3 regions of the Clostridium sp. 001 genome follow, and region 1 is predicted to be linked to each of the others. Evidence: riboswitches for the same ligand, from Rfam matches in the RefSeq annotation. Region 1 holds a riboswitch; each other region holds the start of a gene.
The links. Region 1 has a riboswitch for cobalamin ahead of B5S50_RS01185 (hypothetical protein). Riboswitches for the same ligand answer to the same signal wherever they lie in the genome.
Positions count from the first base shown of each region.

Region 2: it holds a riboswitch for cobalamin, as region 1 does, so the genes downstream of both, B5S50_RS14005 (ABC transporter substrate-binding protein) here and B5S50_RS01185 (hypothetical protein) in region 1, are expected to answer to the same signal.
Region 3: it holds a riboswitch for cobalamin, as region 1 does, so the genes downstream of both, hemA (glutamyl-tRNA reductase) here and B5S50_RS01185 (hypothetical protein) in region 1, are expected to answer to the same signal.

Region 1 covers NZ_CP020473.1:254,602-261,623, forward strand. The annotation lists gene B5S50_RS01175 (Ig-like domain-containing protein) at 1-2,969, opposite strand, end outside; gene B5S50_RS01180 (hypothetical protein) at 3,030-3,524, opposite strand; cobalamin riboswitch at 3,831-4,017, opposite strand; gene B5S50_RS01185 (hypothetical protein) at 4,167-4,646, opposite strand; cobalamin riboswitch at 4,777-4,960, opposite strand; gene B5S50_RS01190 (Ig-like domain-containing protein) at 5,146-6,414, opposite strand.
Region 2 covers NZ_CP020473.1:3,002,044-3,009,065, forward strand. The annotation lists gene B5S50_RS13990 (GTPase domain-containing protein) at 1-896, shown strand, start outside; gene B5S50_RS13995 (hypothetical protein) at 899-1,954, shown strand; gene B5S50_RS14000 (YARHG domain-containing protein) at 1,968-2,750, shown strand; cobalamin riboswitch at 2,833-3,012, shown strand; gene B5S50_RS14005 (ABC transporter substrate-binding protein) at 3,240-4,187, shown strand; gene B5S50_RS14010 (iron ABC transporter permease) at 4,213-5,262, shown strand; gene B5S50_RS14015 (heme ABC transporter ATP-binding protein) at 5,262-6,092, shown strand; gene ytaF (sporulation membrane protein YtaF) at 6,081-6,704, opposite strand; gene B5S50_RS14025 (Ig-like domain-containing protein) at 7,000-7,022, shown strand, end outside.
Region 3 covers NZ_CP020473.1:2,816,766-2,823,787, reverse strand. The annotation lists gene B5S50_RS13215 (lipid II flippase Amj family protein) at 1-516, shown strand, start outside; gene hemL (glutamate-1-semialdehyde 2,1-aminomutase) at 904-2,178, opposite strand; gene hemA (glutamyl-tRNA reductase) at 2,207-3,403, opposite strand; cobalamin riboswitch at 3,560-3,739, opposite strand; gene B5S50_RS13200 (glycosyltransferase family 39 protein) at 4,323-6,521, opposite strand; gene B5S50_RS13195 (GtrA family protein) at 6,534-6,953, opposite strand; gene B5S50_RS13190 (glycosyltransferase family 2 protein) at 7,012-7,022, opposite strand, start outside.

The sequences.
Region 1 (7,022 bases):
GGATCACTGCTTGACCAATCCACCTTTTGGTTAGTTGCATCGTTTGGTGTTATGGTTGGCGTAAGCTGCAATGCAGCTTTTGGTATCAACTTAACACTTGTTTTGTCGAGAATTATTCCCGTCACACTTACATTTTCTTTTATTGTTATTGTGCACTGTGCTTTTGCATCCCTGTTGTCTTCAGATACGGCTGTTATTACGGCTGTTCCTTTTTTTAATGCTGTTACCTTTCCATTTTCATCCACTGATGCCACTGTAGGATCACTGCTTGACCAATCTATTTTTGTATTAGTTGCATATTTAGGCGTTATAGCCGCTGTAAGCTGCAGTGTATCTCCTTTCATTAGATCTGCACTCGTTTTATCAAGACCTATTCCTGTTACTTTTACTGGCTGTGATTGTGACAGCTTTTTCTCTGCGTCAGTCAATTTATCCATCGTTTCCTGTTTTATTGAAGCTTTTTTAACATCACTTAATTCATCATATGCAGCTCTTGCGGCATCAACCTTTTCCTTATCAGCTGAAGTAATTTTATATACATCCGGCAGTGCTGCTATGGCATTGTTTACAGGGACTGTAGAATCTTTGACATCTGTACAATCAAAAATCGAGACTCTGCCTTCAGCTGCACGTACAAGCGAATCCAATCCCCTACATATTTGTGCAGATTCATAAGATGAATTATCAAAATCAGTAGTACCATTTTTCACATCAAACTTCTCAAGTACACCATCCAAAATAGTCTTGCCGTCTTTTATATACATCTTGTCAAAAATATTGGCATGTGCCATTCCAAGTGTCATATACACCTGGGCATTGGTCCAGGCATTATTTAAATCAATTTTGCCATCAAGATCTACACTGCCGCCCCAGAAAGATCCCTTATAAGTCTGGGCATTTGAAAACTGTGCAAATACATGATCCATAGCCTGTTTTACGTCATAGTACTTGTCTCCTGGTTTTGCATCTGGATTACAATAAGCTGCAATTGGTTGTAATTTCATAGTCCACATATCAGGAGTAGTATTTCCTATTACTGCTGACCCATCAGCACCTTTTGACCCAAGTGCACCCTTGGCCCATTCATGTATATATCCATCTAAATCATCTTTAGTAATGTGCTTTCCATCATTAGGAATAAGATTAATATAATTACGAGAAGTTAATGCATAAATTGCATACTGCGGCGTAAAATATTGATTTGATGCTTTCACATACTCCTTATTTGAAATTATGTCTATTAAATCATAAGCTTTTATATCTCTTGGATCATAGCCTATAGCAGTAATTGCCAGAACTAACTTCTCCCATTCCGTCATCTTTACATCCCGAGCAGTTACCCCTGCATCTTTCATTTTCTGCAAGCCTGTCTGTATACTCTTAAACCAGTCATCATAATATCCTGCCCTTATTCCCTTATAGCCAGAACGGGCCGATGAAAATATTCCCCAGTCCTCATCTGAAAAAGTAACAGTTTCTTCTTTTCCTGGAGCCGCAGATTTGTCTCCACCCCAGCTAAATTCAGGTACATCTCCTGCAATACCTAGCTTGGTGCCTAATTTGGTATAAAGAATATCTTCTGCCTTTTTTGCATCTTCAATCTGCTGTTTTTGTTCATCTTGTGTAGGTCCTGCTGCACCATTATCAAGGAGTTTAGCAGTCGATGGAAGTACTTTACCAAGTACAAACTGATAATCCTCATTTGAATTATAATTTATCTTAACCTTACTGGTATCAATATCTATAGGCACGTCTCCAATAGTTGGTGCATTTAAAAATACATCTCCACTATAGGTTACGCTAACATTATATTTGCTTATTAGCTCTTTATCTTCATCAGATCTTGGGACTATTTTAAAAGTTGCCGTTGTCTTAAGACTATCATCTGTATTATAAATAATTGGGGAAGTAGGAACAATATAAGTTTTATCATCAGCCGTTACCTGCACATCTACAGTCACTTTTGCTGCTGTTTTTTGTGTGTTTTCTGAATTTAAATATGGATATCCATTATTTGAAGAATCTATTTTCCAGGTTTTATCAAAATCAAAGTCTAGAGCTGTATATGTATCTTTATTTTTCATTTCTGCAGTTGTATAACCTTTGGGGTTACCATTATCAGAAGAAGATGGGGTGTACCCTAATACATCTTTATCATACGCACAATTTTCTGCACTTGTGGTAACTCCAGTTTTACTATCATAATAGGTTGAACATAGGATTGGTTGGCATTTATCGCTATGTTCACCAGTATAATTTCCTGTAAATTCACCATAAAAATAGCAGTGATCTAATTGTTCACCACCCATTGAACAAATTCCTGCATATCCCACCATTTCCTCTGATGATTGATTATCAATAATTACATTACTGTAACAATCTTTTAAGTACCCAGCTGCAATACTACTTGTTTGTCCAATTGTATCCCTAGCAACTATTCCTGCTTCAAAAAAAACTTTAACCTTATTTGTAATTGTTCCTGTTGAAGAACAGCGAATAATTGTTCCACTTGCTTCATTAGCAATTAGTCCATAATTTTCAATTTTATCACCTTCAATAACTACGTTAGCATCAATCCTAGCATTCTCCACAATACCATCTTTATTAATAATATTGAACAAGCCGGATTTAGGATCATTATAGTTACTTATAGTATGAAATTTTCCATTAAAAGTACCATTAAAAGTATTTTGTGTTGTAAAAGATTTCAAAGGTAATTCAGATTTACCTACATCAATATCCTGAGTTAACAGAACATTTTTACCCGAATAGTCTATTCCCTTATCAATATCTTCCCTAAGCTTGTTTAAATCTTGTACTGAACTTACAGTGTAATTTCCATCTTTATCCTCAGTTAAAGATGGAGTTGATGCTGCCTGAGTATCTGCTATAACCGGGTATGGTGCAAATGTCATTAATGTAAATATAAGCATCATAACAAAACTGACCTTTTTCCATATCTTTTTCATTTCATTCTCCTTTCTAAATTATAAGATTATGTAATATAAACTAATCTTAATATTATTTTTTTAGGTTCTTGCTTGTACACCACCTCCTGAAAAGGACTTTTTGTATTCCTCAATTATAGGCTTAAAATATTTTTTCTCACCCTTTTTTCTGCATTCTATTGCGTCTTCCAATTTATCAAAATATCCTAAATGTTTTTCTTTTCCTGCAAGAGTTAAGCGAACTCTCCATTTACTTCTTTTTTTATCCCAATTAATACCTTTGTAACCACTAGAATTACTAGAAGAAATTTTGCGTGTTAATTGGCCAATTTTTGTTCCTTTAAATCTATCTACATTAGTTGCTTTAACCTGAATAATTTTAGTATGTTCTATCATCAAACATCCACAACTTCTAGTTCCACCATCTATTAAATGTCTTTCTCTAACTTTTACTTTGTTTCCACAGTCACATAAGCAGTTCCAAATAACACCCCTATCTTTATATTTTTTATTTGCAACAGACATAACTGTTAAACGTCCAAATTTCTTTCCTGTTAAATCTTTAAATCTGTTCATTTTCTCACCTCAATTTATGTATTTTGCCGCCGACTTCCTTCAAATTCCGCGTCACCATGGACACCCTTGTCTTAATCTATGCACTTTGGTACTATCAACCCATACTAGGGACTTTCACCCTTTAAATTGCGTCCATGCTGGGTGCACCATAATAAAAGAGACCTTCCTTCGAAAGTCCCTTTTATTACATAAGCATTATATATGACTAATAAACTAAAAAAGAACCACTAGGGTTCTCTCATGTCAATATAACCGTTTACTTTTAATTATAAACAGCTTAAATATAGTAACATCTTCCCCTCCGAAAGAATTAACAACATATCAGGCAGGCTTCCTGGCTCAGATTCATCTTACTCCCCTGTCTTCCCAGATATAAAAATCCAGTGACATAATTAGGGTTTCATCCTCCATACAGTAACGGTGGGCTGCAGTGCTTTTTACACTTTTCCTTTTAACTATCGCATTTGACAGCACCTAATACTAAATATTAAATTTTTATTATCTTTATATTAAGGTTAGTACATAATTTTTCAAAAGTCAACATAATCTTCTATAAGGAATTCTATTTTGCTCATAGAATTTTTTATGAACCAAAATACCTATATGCCTATTTAAGCTGTAAAAATAACTGTATATTTATTTTTAAATTATATTAACTTGTTTTTCCAAATTGTTAAATTTAATTTTTTGAGGTAAAAAATCACAGAATATCTTTTTGTCATTTAAAGTATCTCCGTCATAACCGCTGTTAAAGTATGCAAGTAAAGTATTTTCATCAATACAATGAATCCATTTCTCTAAGCTATCACTAAATTCAAAATCTTCTTCAAATATAGTATCGTCTTGATACATACTTATAATGTTATACAAATACATATCAAGCTTTAGAACTTCATTAATATTTTGAATATTTATTCCATCTTGTTCCACAATTTCTTTTTCTTTTAATGAATAAACATCATAATAATTTTCAAGTTCTTTATAAAATCCCACTACTTTTTTGAGATACTTATAAAAATATACATTATTAATTTTTACTTTTATTTTATTACTTTTATTTAAATAAGAAATCAATCCTGGTTTATATTCAGAAAACTGCGTCTGATAAAAATAATGATTCATAAAAAATCCTCCCTTAAAAAAAAATTCCTTTTAACAAAAGCGTTAAAAGGAAATAGTATAAAAAAGTTTGATTAGTCATAGAAAATCTAACAAAACTATCATTATAACACTCCCCCTATCACTCGTAGAGATATTTGTGTAAAATATAGGTAGGTCTTCTGACTCAAGATTCACCATTTTAGTACGCCTTCCCAATATTTAAGTGGCATAATGTACTAAAACTCCTCTATTACAGCTACGGGATAGTTCAGGATTTTCACCTGATTCCCTTTTAATTAATCAAATTAGATTAAACCCATATTTATCTTTATAGAACTTAATTATAATTTATACCTATTACAGTTTAATGTCAATCTCCAAATACATTTTTTTAGCTTTAAAATATAAGATGCTTCTATTTGATGGAATAGGATTAAATTTAGTTGAAGGCAAGTATACATTATTGAAAATTTATGAGTTTTGCTAGAAATATTAGCAAAACCCATCTTATAAAAATCTTTTATTTATTTGACTGAACAGGTATATCTATAATATCTGAAAGGGGATTCATATTTTCAAGGCTGTCCCATACAAATGCCTTTAATTTATATATTCCCTCTTCTGGAAGCTTCATAATACCTGTCAAAATAGATGAATCTCCATTTTTTATTGTCTGTTTTCCACATACATAGTTGATGAATTTAGCACCTTCATCATATAGTGCTACTATAAGCGATTCATCCTGATCCTTACCTGAATTATTTTCTGCCTTTATATATACTCTTGCATCATCACCTAATTTAAATGAACTATCCTTTATAAGATTAGTTATCTTTATTGGTTTTGGTGTGTTATTTTCCGTAACAGTAATTGTACACTGTGCTTTTGCGTCCTTGTTGTCTTCGGATACCGCTGTTATAGTTACTGTCCCTGCCTTTAATGCCGTTACCTTTCCATTTTCATCTACTGCTGCTACCGTAGAATCACTGCTTGACCAATCTACCTTCGTGTTAGATGCATTCTCTGGTGTTACAACTGCTGTAAGCTGCAGTATATCTCCTTCTGTCAAGTTAGCTTCCATTTTATCTAAAGCTATAGATTCTACTTCTTTTATGCCCTGACCATCATCTTTAAATGTTGTTATTGTATCTCCATCTTTTAGTTGTGTATCCTTTTGATTATAAGTACTGTTGTCACCATTTAAAGTGTAACTCCAAAACTGCGTATCATCTTTTGACATTAAAGCTCCTGCTGCTAGAGAAGATTTATCAAAATCTTGTCCATGCTTTTTTAAACCTTCCATGATTGCAGCATTAATAGAATTATTATTCAATACAGTAACCTGTTCACTGAAACTATTATCCTTTTGCACATTTTTTACAGTTACATTTACAAAATCATTTTGAATTGAGTCATAACTAGGCAATAAATCATCATAATTTTTAGCATAAAAAAATAATAGATAATCTCCATCTTTTACACTTTGAGATTTAGGATAATTTTTAGGCGTTGTATAATTAACTTTATACATCCATCCACTTTGAGATCCATAATTACAATCATCAGTGCCATTTTTCTGTCCAGCTATGCTATCTACCATTCCGGTATCTTTAACTTCTACATCTAACCCTGTGGCTTTCAATACATCTTCAGCAGTGGCATTTCCTTTTACTTTAATTTGCTGTGGACTAAAAAGATTTTCATTATACATTCCTACTACTGCTGCATTAACATTTATATCATTACTATTTTCATCTGCAAAAACACTTCCTACATTTATTCCTATCATACTCACTATCATCATAAAGGTTATGAATATGGATATATATTTTTCTCTTCTCTTATTTTTAAATTAAATTAGCAGTAAATGTAAAACACCAGGTTAAAAAACTCTACTTAACCTGGCATTCATCTAAAACTTTTAATTAATCAATAAAGAAACTTACTCTTATTTTATAGAAGCAACTGTCTTAATATCCAGAACATTAGCTGCATTATTAACATCAGTTTGAATAGCTTCCAATTTTTCTAATTGAGTTTAATTATTATAAGCTATATTTGTTTTATTTGCATGATTTGTCATTTTCGATATATATGTTGGTTTACTGTTCCAATTATAATATCAATATTTAAGTGTTCCATCTGGAAGATATCTTGCTAGTCCCAAATCACATTCACATACTATTGAAAACTAATAGATCATTAGGCAGATCAAATAAAGGTATCAGATAAAGGTACTGGCTATATAATAAAATTCTACCACAGATCACTGTTAATATAAGATGGGATATCTACAAATCTCAATGCTAATATTGCGTCACATATAAAGTTGTAAACAATTTTATCTTAAGATTTTATTTTATATTTCTAAAATTTTATCTTATTTCACCTCCATAA
Region 2 (7,022 bases), 1.9 Mb from region 1:
TAACTTCAGGAAGAGGACCTTCTAAAATTATATCCGTTATAGGAGCTTCTCAAGTAGGGAAGTCCGTATATATGACAACTCTTCTTTATGTTCTTGAAAAGTATACTTGTGAAAGAATAGGGGCCTCTCTTATTGCAGGAAACTCCGGGTATAATGATGAGATAAGAGAAAATCAAGAGAGAATTTTCGAGAAAAATTTAATGCTCGATCCTACTCCCAAACAGCATGTAGAACCTTTAATAGAAAATTTGAAATTTAAAGAGGATAAAATTCCACCTTTGACTCTTATTTTTTATGATATACCAGGTGAGGGTATGACAGATAAGACCTATATGGAAAATCATGCAGAACATATAAAGAATTCAGATGGAATAATATTTCTTGTAGATCCACTTCAAATGAGGACTTTGAGGAAAAAGTTAAGCATTGTAAATAGGGAAAAAGGTGACTTTACGGAAAAGTATCAGGAACCAAAGGATATAATAGTGTATTTGTTTGAAAATTTTATATCCAAGGAATCTAAAGAAAAAACGCATATACCTACGGCAGTAGTGGTTACTAAAAGTGATATGCTTAAGAATTTAAAGGATGAAGAATATATAGGAGAGAACAGTAATATATTTAAAAATTACAATCATGAAGGATTTTTTAATTTAAATGAATTTGAAAATATTGATGGTGAAGTTAGAAAATTTTTATTGAAAGCTGATGCCCCATTTAAAGGTGCAGTGGATGCTTGTTTTAAAACTGCAGGTTATTTTGCAGTATCTTCTCTGGGTTCTAATTCCAATCATCTTGAAATAGATAGAAGCAGCAGTATAAATCCTATTAGAGTGGATGAGCCTTTTTTGTGGCTGCTTTATAAAATGAATTATCTGGATGGGGGCAGGGAATAGATATGATAGAGCAGCAGTATTATACTAGGGAAAAAAGAGGAATATTTAGCAGTACTCCAGGTTATGATACTATTGCAAAAAGCAGCGAACTTGAGGATGAATTCATAAAAGACACTATTCACAGTTTATGCTTTTATGCTGCTCCTGCATTTTTAGCCGGAGAAAAAGATTTAAGTAAATATCCTAAGGCACTTTTTTATGCAAATGCTGGAGATGGAGAAATTATAATAGGACAGTCAGCTTTTGCAGGGAAGGACTATACCTTAAAAAGGAATAGGTATTTTACTCACTGCTATATAATACCTGAGAACGAAAGAAAGTTATACATAGAAAATCCTGAAAAAATAATATACGCCTCAGGATTTGTAGAAAATTATGATATGGATAAGGGAACTTCCATAGAAAGTTTGAGAGAAGTGAAAGTTGATAGAACTTATGATGTTTTTAACTCTATAGAAGACTTGTTTTTAGTTGCTTCCATAGATAAAAATATATTTATAAATATGGTAAAAGCTTGTTTTGATGCAGCTGCTTTTAATAAAAAGATATATATTGTGGTTTCTTATAATAAAAATATGGATAAAGTTATAAAAGGAATACTAAAATATTTGTATAGGGCACTTCCTTTTGCAGTAAGGAGAAAGGTTGGTTTTACAACTTATGTGAAGCAGCCTGAAATAAAGGAGTTTATAAATATTGAATTTCTCCTTGAAGGAAGCATAAAAAGGCTTACTCAAGATGTAAAAGCAGGATATGTTTTTGATATGGCAGATAATAATTTCTATCTTGAAGGAATTGATGAAAGACATCATATTTTTATAGACTTTGTTATGAATAATATAGAAAATGAACGGGTTTTAAATGAATTTTTTATTCAGGCAGATAATGATTGTTCTAGAGAAAAATTTACCATTGATATGTATGATAATATTTTATGCCCATCTTCTCAAAATGAAGAAGTTAAAGAAAGTCCTATATGTATGAAGGAAAATGAACAAGTTGAACATAAACATAATCTAGTGTATTTTTTAAAGAAGTTATTTTCAAATAAAGATTAGAGGTGACAAGTAGATGGCTAAATGTAGAGAATGTGGTACAGAGCTTAATGAAAATGATAAGTTTTGTGTATACTGTGGTGCAAAGCAGGAAAAGGGACATGAAAGAGAAGAGGATAAAAATGACGATACAAAATACTATGGAAAAGAAAATAATAACTATAAAAAAGAAGATAAAAAGCATGAGGATAGTTTAAAAGACAGCGATACTTTTGATTTTAGTTCATCTCATGGACAAAAGAGGATAGATAGAAAAGATAAAGAGGAATTTACCAAGGAATTAGATGATACTCCAATTAAGGATAAACGGCCATTTAATTTCAAAATGATAGGTATAACTATTTTAACTATAATTGTATTTGTTGTTGCCTTTAAGATGGTATCCTCACTTATAAGTAAAGGTCCCAGCAAAAATGTTTCAAATGTGGAATCCAAGCAAAACGTTTCTTCTGATTTAAATAATAATGATGAAAATGATTCAGATAATAATTCAGGAGAATACGTGATACCTTACAGCAATACAAGGGCACTTACTAGTAATGACCTGAAAGGTATGAGTAAAAAGCAGCTGGCACTTGCTAGAAATGAAATATTTGCAAGGCATGGCTATACATTCCCTACAGAACCATATAAGAGTTATTTTGCAAGTAGGTCCTGGTATAAGCCTAATCCTAAGTATACCAATGATGGCAAGGAACTTTCTGCTCTTGAGAGACATAATGTAAAGGTCATATTAACAGCAGAAGGCCGTGGAAAATATGTATCACCTGGATATGATGCAGATTATTATAAAAAATAGGCTGGTTATTTCTTTGAAAATGCCTGGGGTATAAAAAGTAGAATTTGATATAAAATAGGAGAAATGATATACTTATTCTATAATTTAATATTGAATTTTAGGTACTTGATTGTTAAGTTTAAAAGGGAAATAAGTGAAGAACTTATGCGGTCCCGCCACTGTAATGAGGAGTATATTTATGAATTTGCCACTTGGGAACAGGGAAGGCGTAAATATACAATGAATCAAAGCCAGGAGACCTGCCTAAAATTTACGGATAGCTTACGTGGATAGGCTTTAAAGTAAAATAATTTACTTAAAAACTGTTATCTATGGGTAATAGTTTTTTTCGTTTATCCGATGACTACCTGCTCTAATACACCCACTTTTCCAAGTGGGAGTAAAAGAGCAGCTACGTCTCTGGATAACGATTTCTAAGCATCAGGTGGAGTTAAAACTCCATCTGATACTAAGAACTCTGTTTATTTAATTAATTGGAGGGAGTAACTAATGTTTAAGAGTAGCAAAAAATTTGTTTTACTAATTATGATTACGATTACGGTGTTTTTAGCAGGATGCGGAGCATCTAATACAAGCAATTCTAATATAGACAGCAGCAAAAGTGAATCTGTTAAAAATACCACTTATCCTTTAAAATTAAAAGATTCAACTAATACGGAAATTACAATTCAAAGTGAGCCTAAAAAGGTGATATCTTTATCGCCTAATGTTACAGAAACAATTTATGCATTAAACAAACAAAATCTTTTGGTAGGTAGAACTGACTTTTGCACTTATCCTACAGAAGCTTCTAAAATACCATCTGTGGGTACTATAACTGACCCAAGTCTTGAAAAAATTGTTCAGCTTAAACCGGATGTGGTAATAGCTACTAATTTAACTAAACCGGATATTTTAAAAAAGCTGCAGCAGCTTAATATAAAGGTTTTAACTATTTCAAAAAATGAAAGCTTTGAGAATACTTATAACAATATAGAAAATGTAGGAAAAGTATTGAATGCTAATAAAAAGGCATATAGTATAGTTTCAAATATGAAAGAAAAGGTTAAAGTTGTACAGGAAAAGGTAAAAGGAAAGAGCACCCCTACAGTATATTATGTAGTAAGCTATGGTACAAGTGGTGATTTTACTGCGGGAAAAGACACTTTTATAGGCAAGATGATTGAAATGTCAGGAGGCAAAAATGCTGCTTCTGATGTTACAGGTTGGAATTACAGCCTTGAAAAGCTTGTTGAAAAAAATCCTGATATACTTATATGTTCCAATAAATTTAATAGCAAAAATGGAATTAAGTCTACAAAGGGCTATAAAGATTTAGATGCTGTAAAGAAAAATAAACTTTTTGAAATGGATGAAGATATTATAAGCAGACAGGGACCTAGACTTGCAGATGGATTAGAATCCCTGGCAAAGATAATTCATCCTGAAGCATTTTAAGTATATATAAGAGAGGAATGTGCTTATGAAATTTTCCCGGAAAAAGCATTTTAAGTTGTTTTTTTGCATTTGCATAGTAATATTATTTTTTTCGGCAGTAATATCAGCTATGCTTGGTTCTGCAGACATATCCTTCAAGGAAACACTATATGTGATACTAAGTAAAATACCTATTGTGGGAAATTTAGTTTCTACAGCAAGTATGTCACAAAATCACATGCTCATAATATTACAGATACGTTTACCAAGAATAGTAACTTCAGCATTAGTTGGAATGGGATTATCAGTAGTAGGTGCATCCTTTCAGGCAATATTTAAAAATCCAATGGCAGATCCTTACGTACTTGGAGTATCTTCAGGGGCTGCTCTTGGAGCTGCAATTGGATTTATGCTGCAGCTGGATACTTTGCTTCTAGGGTCTACAGCCATTACTATGATGGCTTTTGTAGGGTCTATTGCAACTACTGTTTTGGTTTATAACATAGCCAGGGTAAAAAACAAGATACCACCAACTACACTGCTTCTGGCAGGTGTTTCTGTGAGCTTCCTTTTATCTTCAATAATATCTATAATAATGGTATTCAACAGACAGCAGGTTGAAAAAATTGTTTTTTGGACAATGGGAAGTGTTTCTGCAGCAACCTATAATCAAATATTGATGCTAATACCTTTCATATTCCTGGGTATAATTATAATACTTTTATTTTCAAGAGATTTAAATATAATGCTTACAGGGGATGATACTGCTAAAAGTTTGGGCATAGAAGTTGAAAATGTAAAAAAAATAGTACTTGCTGTTTCTTCAATAATTGTTGCAGCCTGTGTGTCTATAAGTGGTGTAATAGGATTTGTAGGACTGATAATTCCTCATGCAGTGCGTATGGTATTTGGACCTGACCATAGGGTGCTCTTGCCTTTCTCATTGATAATTGGAGCTGTGTTTATGATTATTTGCGATACGGTGGCAAGAACTATAGCTGCTCCTTCTGAAATACCTGTGGGCGCTGTAACTGCTTTATTTGGGTCTCCATATTTTATTTATCTTTTAATAAAATCTAAAAAGAGAGTGATATAATGAATAATTCAAATTTGTGTGCAGTTGAAGTTAAAAATTTAAATTACAGTTTTGATGAAGTTGATATACTTCATGATATAAACATAGATTTTAAAAAAAATAAATTTTATTCGATTATAGGGCCTAATGGTTCCGGTAAAACTACTTTACTCAAAAATATTGCTAAAACTTTAAAGCCTTATAAGAGCACGGTTTTTATAAAAGATAAGGATATACTTGATTTAAAAAATAAGGCACTGGCAAGAAAACTTGCGGTAGTTCCCCAAAACAGTGATTTGAATATGGATTTTTCCGTACAAGATATAGTTTTGATGGGAAGAGCTCCTTATTTTTCGAAACTTCAAAGTGAATCAGAAAATGACTATGTGATTGCCAAACATGCTATGGAAATGACTAATACTTGGAAATTCCATGACAAGTATATAAATCAGCTTAGCGGTGGAGAAAAGCAGAGAGTTTTAATAGCAAGGGCGCTTACACAAGATACAGATATTATACTGCTGGATGAACCCATATCTAATCTTGACATATACCATCAGATTGAAATTTTGGATAATGTTAAATCACTCAGCAAAAAGATAACAGTTATAATGGTACTTCATGATTTAAATTTTGCAGCCCAGTATAGTGACCATGTAATACTTGTAAATAGCGGAAGAGTTGTGATGCAAGGTGCTCCTCGGGAAGTACTCACAGAAAAAAACATAAAAAAGGTGTATAAAATAAATGTATGCATAATAAAAAATCCAGTTACTGGGAAGCCCTATATAATACCCATAGGACAGGAAAGGGACTATCCCAATAAGCAAAATGGAAATTTAAATGATTAGTTCATAGATACCTAAAATTATAATACTAATGCCAGACACAAAAGGAGCATATTTCCCGAAAAATTTAGACAAACAGCTGCTGCCTATAACACATCCTGCAACTAGGCCTGTTGTACTGAGAATGAAGGTAAATATAGTTGCAAGTAATATATTGATACCGGTTATACTTGCGCCTATACCTACTCCAACATTATTTATTGTGAGGGCGAAGGCTAGAAATATAGATTCTTTAACATCTATATAGCCTGAATTATCAGCGTCAACTATTTCTGGATTGTCCAAAAGATTTTTATAGGGTAAAAGATTATTTTCAGCATTACACAGTTTTTCGTTTTCATTACAGTGCTCTTTTATAACAGCGTCAATTATAAACCATATGCCCATTACTATCAAAAAACCGCTGCCAATGATATTGGCTATATTTTCAGACATAAACTTAATTAGAAATTTACCTAGAACCATAGATAGAAATGTTCCTGCAGTAGCAATTAGGGCTATTAGAATAGTACTTAATGGACTAATTTTCATTTTTTTAATACCATAGGATATTCCTACAGTGAAACTGTCTATATTTGCGGATAAGGCAAATAAAAATGAAGGTAATAAGTGCATTATGTTCCTCCTATAGTATGGTTACTCCTATAGTATATTCATAACAAAATACAATGCTACCACTATTTATCTGATGACTACCTGCTCTAATACTCCCAATAAGTAAGATTCATTGATTTTTCCCTTGAAAATTATGTATTTATAAAGATCATATGGAATAAGTGGTGTAATATACATTGTCCACCTATTGTTGATTTTGAGGAGATAATATGGTAATATACTGGTATATTAAAAGTCAATAGAAATTTGCAAAAAATAGAAAATTTTTTTTGCTTATCTGAAAGGAGAGAAAAAATTGATTAAAAATTTAAAAAATCT
Region 3 (7,022 bases), 2.1 Mb from region 1:
TTAATGCCAACTTTTATAAAAGTGTTTAATAAATTGGTTGTATCATTTAGTGTTTATAGGTCTTTACCTAGATTGATGCTTCATGCATTTTCGAAATCAGGAATTGAGCAGTTTAAAAATAGCATTTCAATTCCTAAAAAAGAAAATTTATCTGAATTAAGGAACTTTAGGAAAACTCCTAAAAAGGTAATTTTACTAAACATTATTGCATTTTCTATATCTAGTGTAAGTATTTTATCATCATTATATGCTGGATGTTTAAGTCCTAATTTAAGAACTACCTGCAGCACTTTAGCATCTGTAATTAATAGTATTTCAACAATATTCATGGTTATATTTATTGATCCATATTTATCTATGATGACAGATGATGTGATAAGAGGAGAACGTACAGAATTGGAATTTAACCGCTGCATAATTTTTATTGTTGGTGGATTGATTATCGGAAGTATATTAGCACAATTAATATTAGTGCCTGCTTCACATGTGATAGTACTTATAGCAAGATTAATTTAGTTGATTTGAAAAAGATACGCGGTAAAGCTAAAATACTTTCTTCTACAATTATAGGAATTGGTTCTTACAAAAATTGAGTTACTAATAATCTATTGATATGTGCAAATTTATTTTAATTTTCAAACTGTAAAGTTTAGTTTCTAACTTAAAAATAAACTTATGCGTAGAAATATTTTACAATAAGCAAACACATTTAAATATTTTGCATATAAGTCTTAGTAAAAAATTTTAGAAAAACTTAGACCTTTTGAATTGTCTGAGGTACGAGTTTTCAAAAGGTCTTAGGTTTTCAAAATTTTTTGGTTAGACTTATCAAAATATTTAACGTGTTTGTGTTTGTAAAAATATTCGGAGCATAAGTTTATTTTTTGTTTAGTAATCTACATCCTAGACTTCAAATGTGCTGAATGCCTCTAAGAATTTATCAATATCTTCTTCAGTATGCTTTACATTTAAAAATATAGCTTCAAATTGAGAAGGTGCAATATAAATGCCTTTGCTTATCATATGTTGAAAATACTTTGCAAAAAGAGAAGTATCACATTTTTTAGCATCTTCATAATTTCTAACTTCTGAATCTTTAGTAAAGAATATAGCGAACATTGCTCCGCACCTATTTACTACAACATTTATGCCCTTCTTTTTTGCTATGTCCCCTATACCCTGTTCCAATTTTGCACCTAATTTTTCAAGATGTGCATAGTAATCAGGATTGTCATGCAGCTTCTTTAAAGTTGCGATTCCTGCAGCCATTACAAGAGGATTTCCGGACATTGTTCCTGCCTGGTAGACAGGTCCCATTGGCGAAAGTTTCTCCATTATTTCTTTTCTTCCACCATAAGCACCACAAGGAAGACCTCCACCTATAATTTTTGCAAAAGTAGTTATATCCGGCTTTATTCCATAAATGCTCTGGGCTCCTTTATAAGCTACTCTAAATCCACTCATTACTTCATCAAAAATAAGCAAGCTTCCATTTTTATCACAAATACTGCGAAGTCCTTTTAAGAAATTGGCATCTCCAGGAATTACGCCCATATTTCCTGCTACTGGTTCTACTATAATTGCTGCAATGTCTTTACCATGCTTCTCAAAAATTTTCTCCACATTAGAAAGATCATTATATTTAGCTATTAAAGTGTTTTTCACACTGTCCTCAGGAACCCCAGCGCTTCCTGGAATTCCTTCTGTCATGACTCCAGAACCTGCTTCTACTAAAAAATCATCAAAATGACCATGATAGCAGCCTGCAAATTTTATTATTTTATTTCTTCCAGTACATCCCCTAGCAAGCTTTACTGCACTCATAGTTGCTTCTGTTCCCGAATTTACCATTCTAAGCATTTCTACATTATCTAAAGTGGTACATACATATTTTGCAAGCTCCAATTCAAGCTCTGTAGTGGCGCCAAAAGATATAGCATTTTCGCTTGTATCCTTTATAGCCTTTACCACATCATCATCACAGTGTCCTAAAATCATAGGCCCCCAGGAGCATACAAAATCTATGTATTTATTACCATTCTCATCATAGATATAAGCCCCTTTCCCCCTCTTTATAACAGGTGGATTCAAAGGCACATCTTTAAATGCTCTAACAGGACTATTTACTCCTCCTGGCATATATAATTTAGATTCATTAAATATATCATCATTTCTCATTAAGTTTTACATCTCCATTTCTTCATCATTAACAGAATATTTTATTTATAAGCTTTAAATATTCATCTTCTTTTCCTTGAAGTTTTGCTTCTTTTAATACATCTATAGCCCTGTTTATATACACTTTGGCTGTACTCTGTATCATAGTTTGTACGAGTACTTCATTATCCTTGGTATACCTTTTATTTTTAAAAGTCTCTATCCTCTTTTCACATATTTCACTTCCAAAACTTTTCATCTTCTGTATTTCCGGTGAAAGCTCATCTAAAGACTGCCATTTTATAAATTCATCTATATATTCTTGGATAATATACCTGTACTTTTCCATTTTTTCTTTTCGCATAATCTTATTATTTTCATCAATACTGCTTATATTATCTATGTCATATACTTTTACACCTGGAAGACTTAATACACCTGCATCTATATCTTTAGGTACTGCAAGATCAAATATGAGAAATTTCTTTTTAGGAAGTTCTTCTTTATAAATTATAGCATGAGGTGCAGAAGTACAACTTATAATACAATCCACATTGCTATAATAAGCTTTTCTTTCTTTAAAAGTTATGAATTTAATCCAATTACAATTTTCGTATAAATCTTTAACTTTATTCAAATCACGCACTACAATATATACAATTTCAGTATTCAAACCAGCTAAATATTTGAGGACAAGCTTTCCTATTTCTCCAAACCCAATTACCATATACCTTTTTATTTTGCTTTTTTCTGCTTCTTTAACAGCTATTGATGGTACAGATACAGGTATTTTATACATTTCACAGTCATTCTTAAACTTCTTACCACAGGTTATTGCATTCTGAAACAGCCTCTGAAGCTGTCCTTTTATAGTTTTAACTTTTAATGCCATATTATATGCAGTCTTAATTTGTCCTAAAATTTGATCTTCTCCCAAAATTTTAGAATGGAAACCACAACTTACTTCCATTAAATGCTTAATAGCATCTTCACTTTTTGCATAAAAGGTATATATAATAAGTTCCCTGCTCCAACCTAAAGCATCAAATACAGCATTTATTAGTTCTTCCCCTTGTGTATTAGAATCCACATATATTTCTGTTCTGTTGCAAGTACTCAAAATTAAAACGTTTCCTGTAATTTTATAAACATTCTTTAATTTATCTTCTAATTTTGACGATACAATAGAGAACTTCTGCCTTATTTCAATATCACATTCACTTTTTACCCCTATAAGTTGTATCATTTTATCAACTCCAATATTACAACTATATTATTATAATTAAAATATAACTTTACTATATACCTAAAAAACCTTTTAACTAAGTGTTAAAAGGTTTTTACACATAAACATAAGTAATAAATGCTTTATTTATTACAATGCCCCCTATCACTTGTAGAGTTAACGGCCTATTATATAGGCAGGTCTTCTGACTTAAGCTTCATCATCTAAGTATGCCTTCCCTATTTACAAGTGGCTTGTCCTACTTAAATTCACCTAATACAGCTACAAGATAGCTCAGGATTTCCACCTGATTCCCTTTTAATTAAATATACTTAAACCTATACTATTATTTATTAAATTTTATTTTACAACATTAATTTTCATTTTAATTATAACATTATCATAAAAAGAATCAACTATAGAGTTTCTAGATTGAAAGTTGACATATACCAGTTCATATGCTGACAAATTTCATCATACTAAAAACTTTTTATAGGTCTAAAGTTCGGTATTTTGAAAATCTAAAGAAGCTTATATAAACTCGTACCTCAGACATATATAAGCTTCTAAGATTTTCTAAAATACCTCACTAAGACTTATAAAAAAAGTTTTTAAGTGTGATTTCAATTTTGTCAGCATTATTTTCAGGTATAAGTTCAAATTTTAAGCTAGAATACCTCAATGTGGATTTATAACTTAAAAATCAACTTATACGCAAGCATATTTTTACAATAATGAAGCTCTTTTAAATATTTTGCATATAAGTCTTAGAAAAAAATTCGTAAAAACTTAGAACTTTTGAATTGTCTGAGGTACGAGTTTTCAAAAGTTCTTAGCTTTTTAGAATTTTTTACTTAGAATTATCAAAATATTTAATGAGCTGAAGGTTGTAAAAAATATCTGGAGTATACGTTGATTTTTTTGTTTAGAAACTCTACCTCTATTTTACAGTGCCTTTTAAATCATACAGCGTTTCATTGTTCATGCCGTCCATTCCTTGATGCTGGAAACTACTATTTTCTTTTGAACTATTCTCTTTTTTATTATTGTTATTAGAATTTACACTTTTTTGAGCTTGAGAACTAGTAGTATCTTTCCATTCAGTAGTTGAAACAGCTTTGCCGTTTTTCTGAATCCAATTCATTATATCCTGGGAGTCTCTTCCTCCCATACCTCCTGTAAGTACATATCTTACCTCACCTTTTTTAACCATTTGTTTAAATTGATCAAGAGAAAGTATCTTGTCAGATCCTGAGAAACCTCCAAGGGCCATTACGCTTTTTCCGCTTTCAATTATTATATCTTCAGCAGAAGCAGAACTTGAAACTACAAGTGCATATTTTTCGTTTGACGTATGATTTTCAAGGAATTTTATAAGCTTTGAATTCTTACTGCTGTTTTGTCCACCCATCATCATGGAATTTCCTGATTTACTATTTGACAGGAGCTCCAATCCTGCAGCTGGCAAAGAACTTAAGCTGTGAGTTATAGCAGCAGCAGAACCGATAGCAGGTGTTACTAAAATTCCTATAAGAGCAAGTGCTGTAAATATCTTAGCAAGCCTTCCACTATTACCCTGATCCAAATTTCCTTTCTTTACTATCCTGTATATTATAAGCAGTGCAGCAGATGCAAAACACAATATGATAGCTGCTATAATTATACATTTTATAGTAGTGGATATAGTAGTAGTAAAATAGGATAACATCAAAAGATGTACCAATCCTTCTGCAATAAATGCTGCAGGCATTATCCATGATTTTATGCTGCCTTCCTTATATAGCTTCCACATAGAAGTAAGTCCTATTCCACATAAAGCTGCAATTGGAGGGGCTAGCATTGTTAAATAATATGGATGGAACAATCCTTTTGTATAACTGAAATATATGAATTCAGGTACCAACCATAATGTCCATAATGTTAACCCTAATTTTTTCTTGTTATCAAATGGGAACTTAAGTTTTTCTACTATTACAGATGCAGCAAGTCCAAATATAGCTAGAGGTAAAAACCAAACTATCTGGTCTGACAAAACATTTTTAGAAAATAATCTAGTAACACCTGCTGTTGTCTGTCCCCCAAAGCTTCCTGAAAGTCCATTTGATCCGCCAGGTCCGCCGCCACCAGGTCCTCCACCTTGATTCTTGGAATTGCCTTGTGTAGTCTCACCTCCCGGACCTCCTTGTTGACCTTGAGCAGAATTTCCTGAATTTTGTGGAGGTGTCATTCCACTAGGAGCATTACTGTTTCCACTTTGTGAATTTGCCTGGTTTTTGCCGAAATTACTTCTAAATTCTTTAGATTGAGGATTTCCTACCTTTCCTGATGGTCCTCCACCCATACCACCATTAGTACTGCTAAGTCTTTCCAGTCCATTATGTCCAAATATAAGTTCAGTAACGGTGTTATTTGTACTACTCCCTACAAAAGGCCTATTTTGTGATGGAACCAAGTCAACTGCCACTGCCCAGGATAAGGATATTACTCCAAGAATAAGTGTACTTATAATCAAATGTTTTATCCTCTGTTTTACAGGTACAGCTGAAGAAATCAAATAAGTTATATATAGAGCAGGAGCTATCATATATGCCTGAAGCATTTTTATATTAAACCCTAATCCTACAAGAACCAAACTTATTATTAGATATTTAAGCTTGCCTTTTTCAGCAGCTTTGGATAAAAATAAACAGGCAAAAAGTAATGTCACAATTAATAGATTGTCTATAGTATTATTCCTGCTGGTTGCTACAAAAACTGGTGTTATTGCAAGGCACAGAGCCGATATAAGTCCTGCTATCTCCCCAAAAGATCTTTTTACTATATAATATAAGATTCCAACTGAAATTACTCCGGCAAGTGCCTCGGGAAATAATATACTCCATCCACTAAATCCAAATATTTTTGCTGATATAGTCTGTATCCAGAAACCTAAAGGCGGCTTATCAATGGATACAAATCCCGCGGGGTCAAATGATACGAAAAAGAAATTTTTAAAATTCATGAGCATACTCTTTACACCTGCAGCATAATATCCATTTCCGTATCCTTCTATAGTTAAATTCGCAAAATTCAATATTGCAGATATGGCTAGAATTATACATAGTGCAAATCTTTCTTTTGTAAATTTAAATTTTTTCATAAGTTTTCCTCCTTAATTGAATACCCATATTTTATATAATAAAAAATTTATTACCTGAGCTATGAGTGTTACGACTATTTTTGATAAATACACGTTTAAATTAAAATCATTTATTAAAAATTTCATAAATACGAGTGTTGCAATAAGTGAAATGAGATTTACTATTGCAAATTGAGATAACTCTCGAATCACCTTTTTTCCAGAACTTTTGTATTCAAAAGTCCACTTTTTATTGAATATGAAACTATTTACAACTCCAAAACTATAACCTATAACCTGGCTTATTGTATAATGCAGTCCAAATACACTTTGACAAAGAGTAAATACAGCAAAATCTATTATTGTATTTATGACACCAGTGGCAGAAAAACGGCTTAGTAGTTTTAGTTTACCATTGAAAATAGAATCCATAGTTTTAATTAATTGATCCATATTTATCTGCTCCTTTCTACTAGGCATTTTCAAAGAAATAACCAGTCAGTATGCTAGCCTATTTTCTTT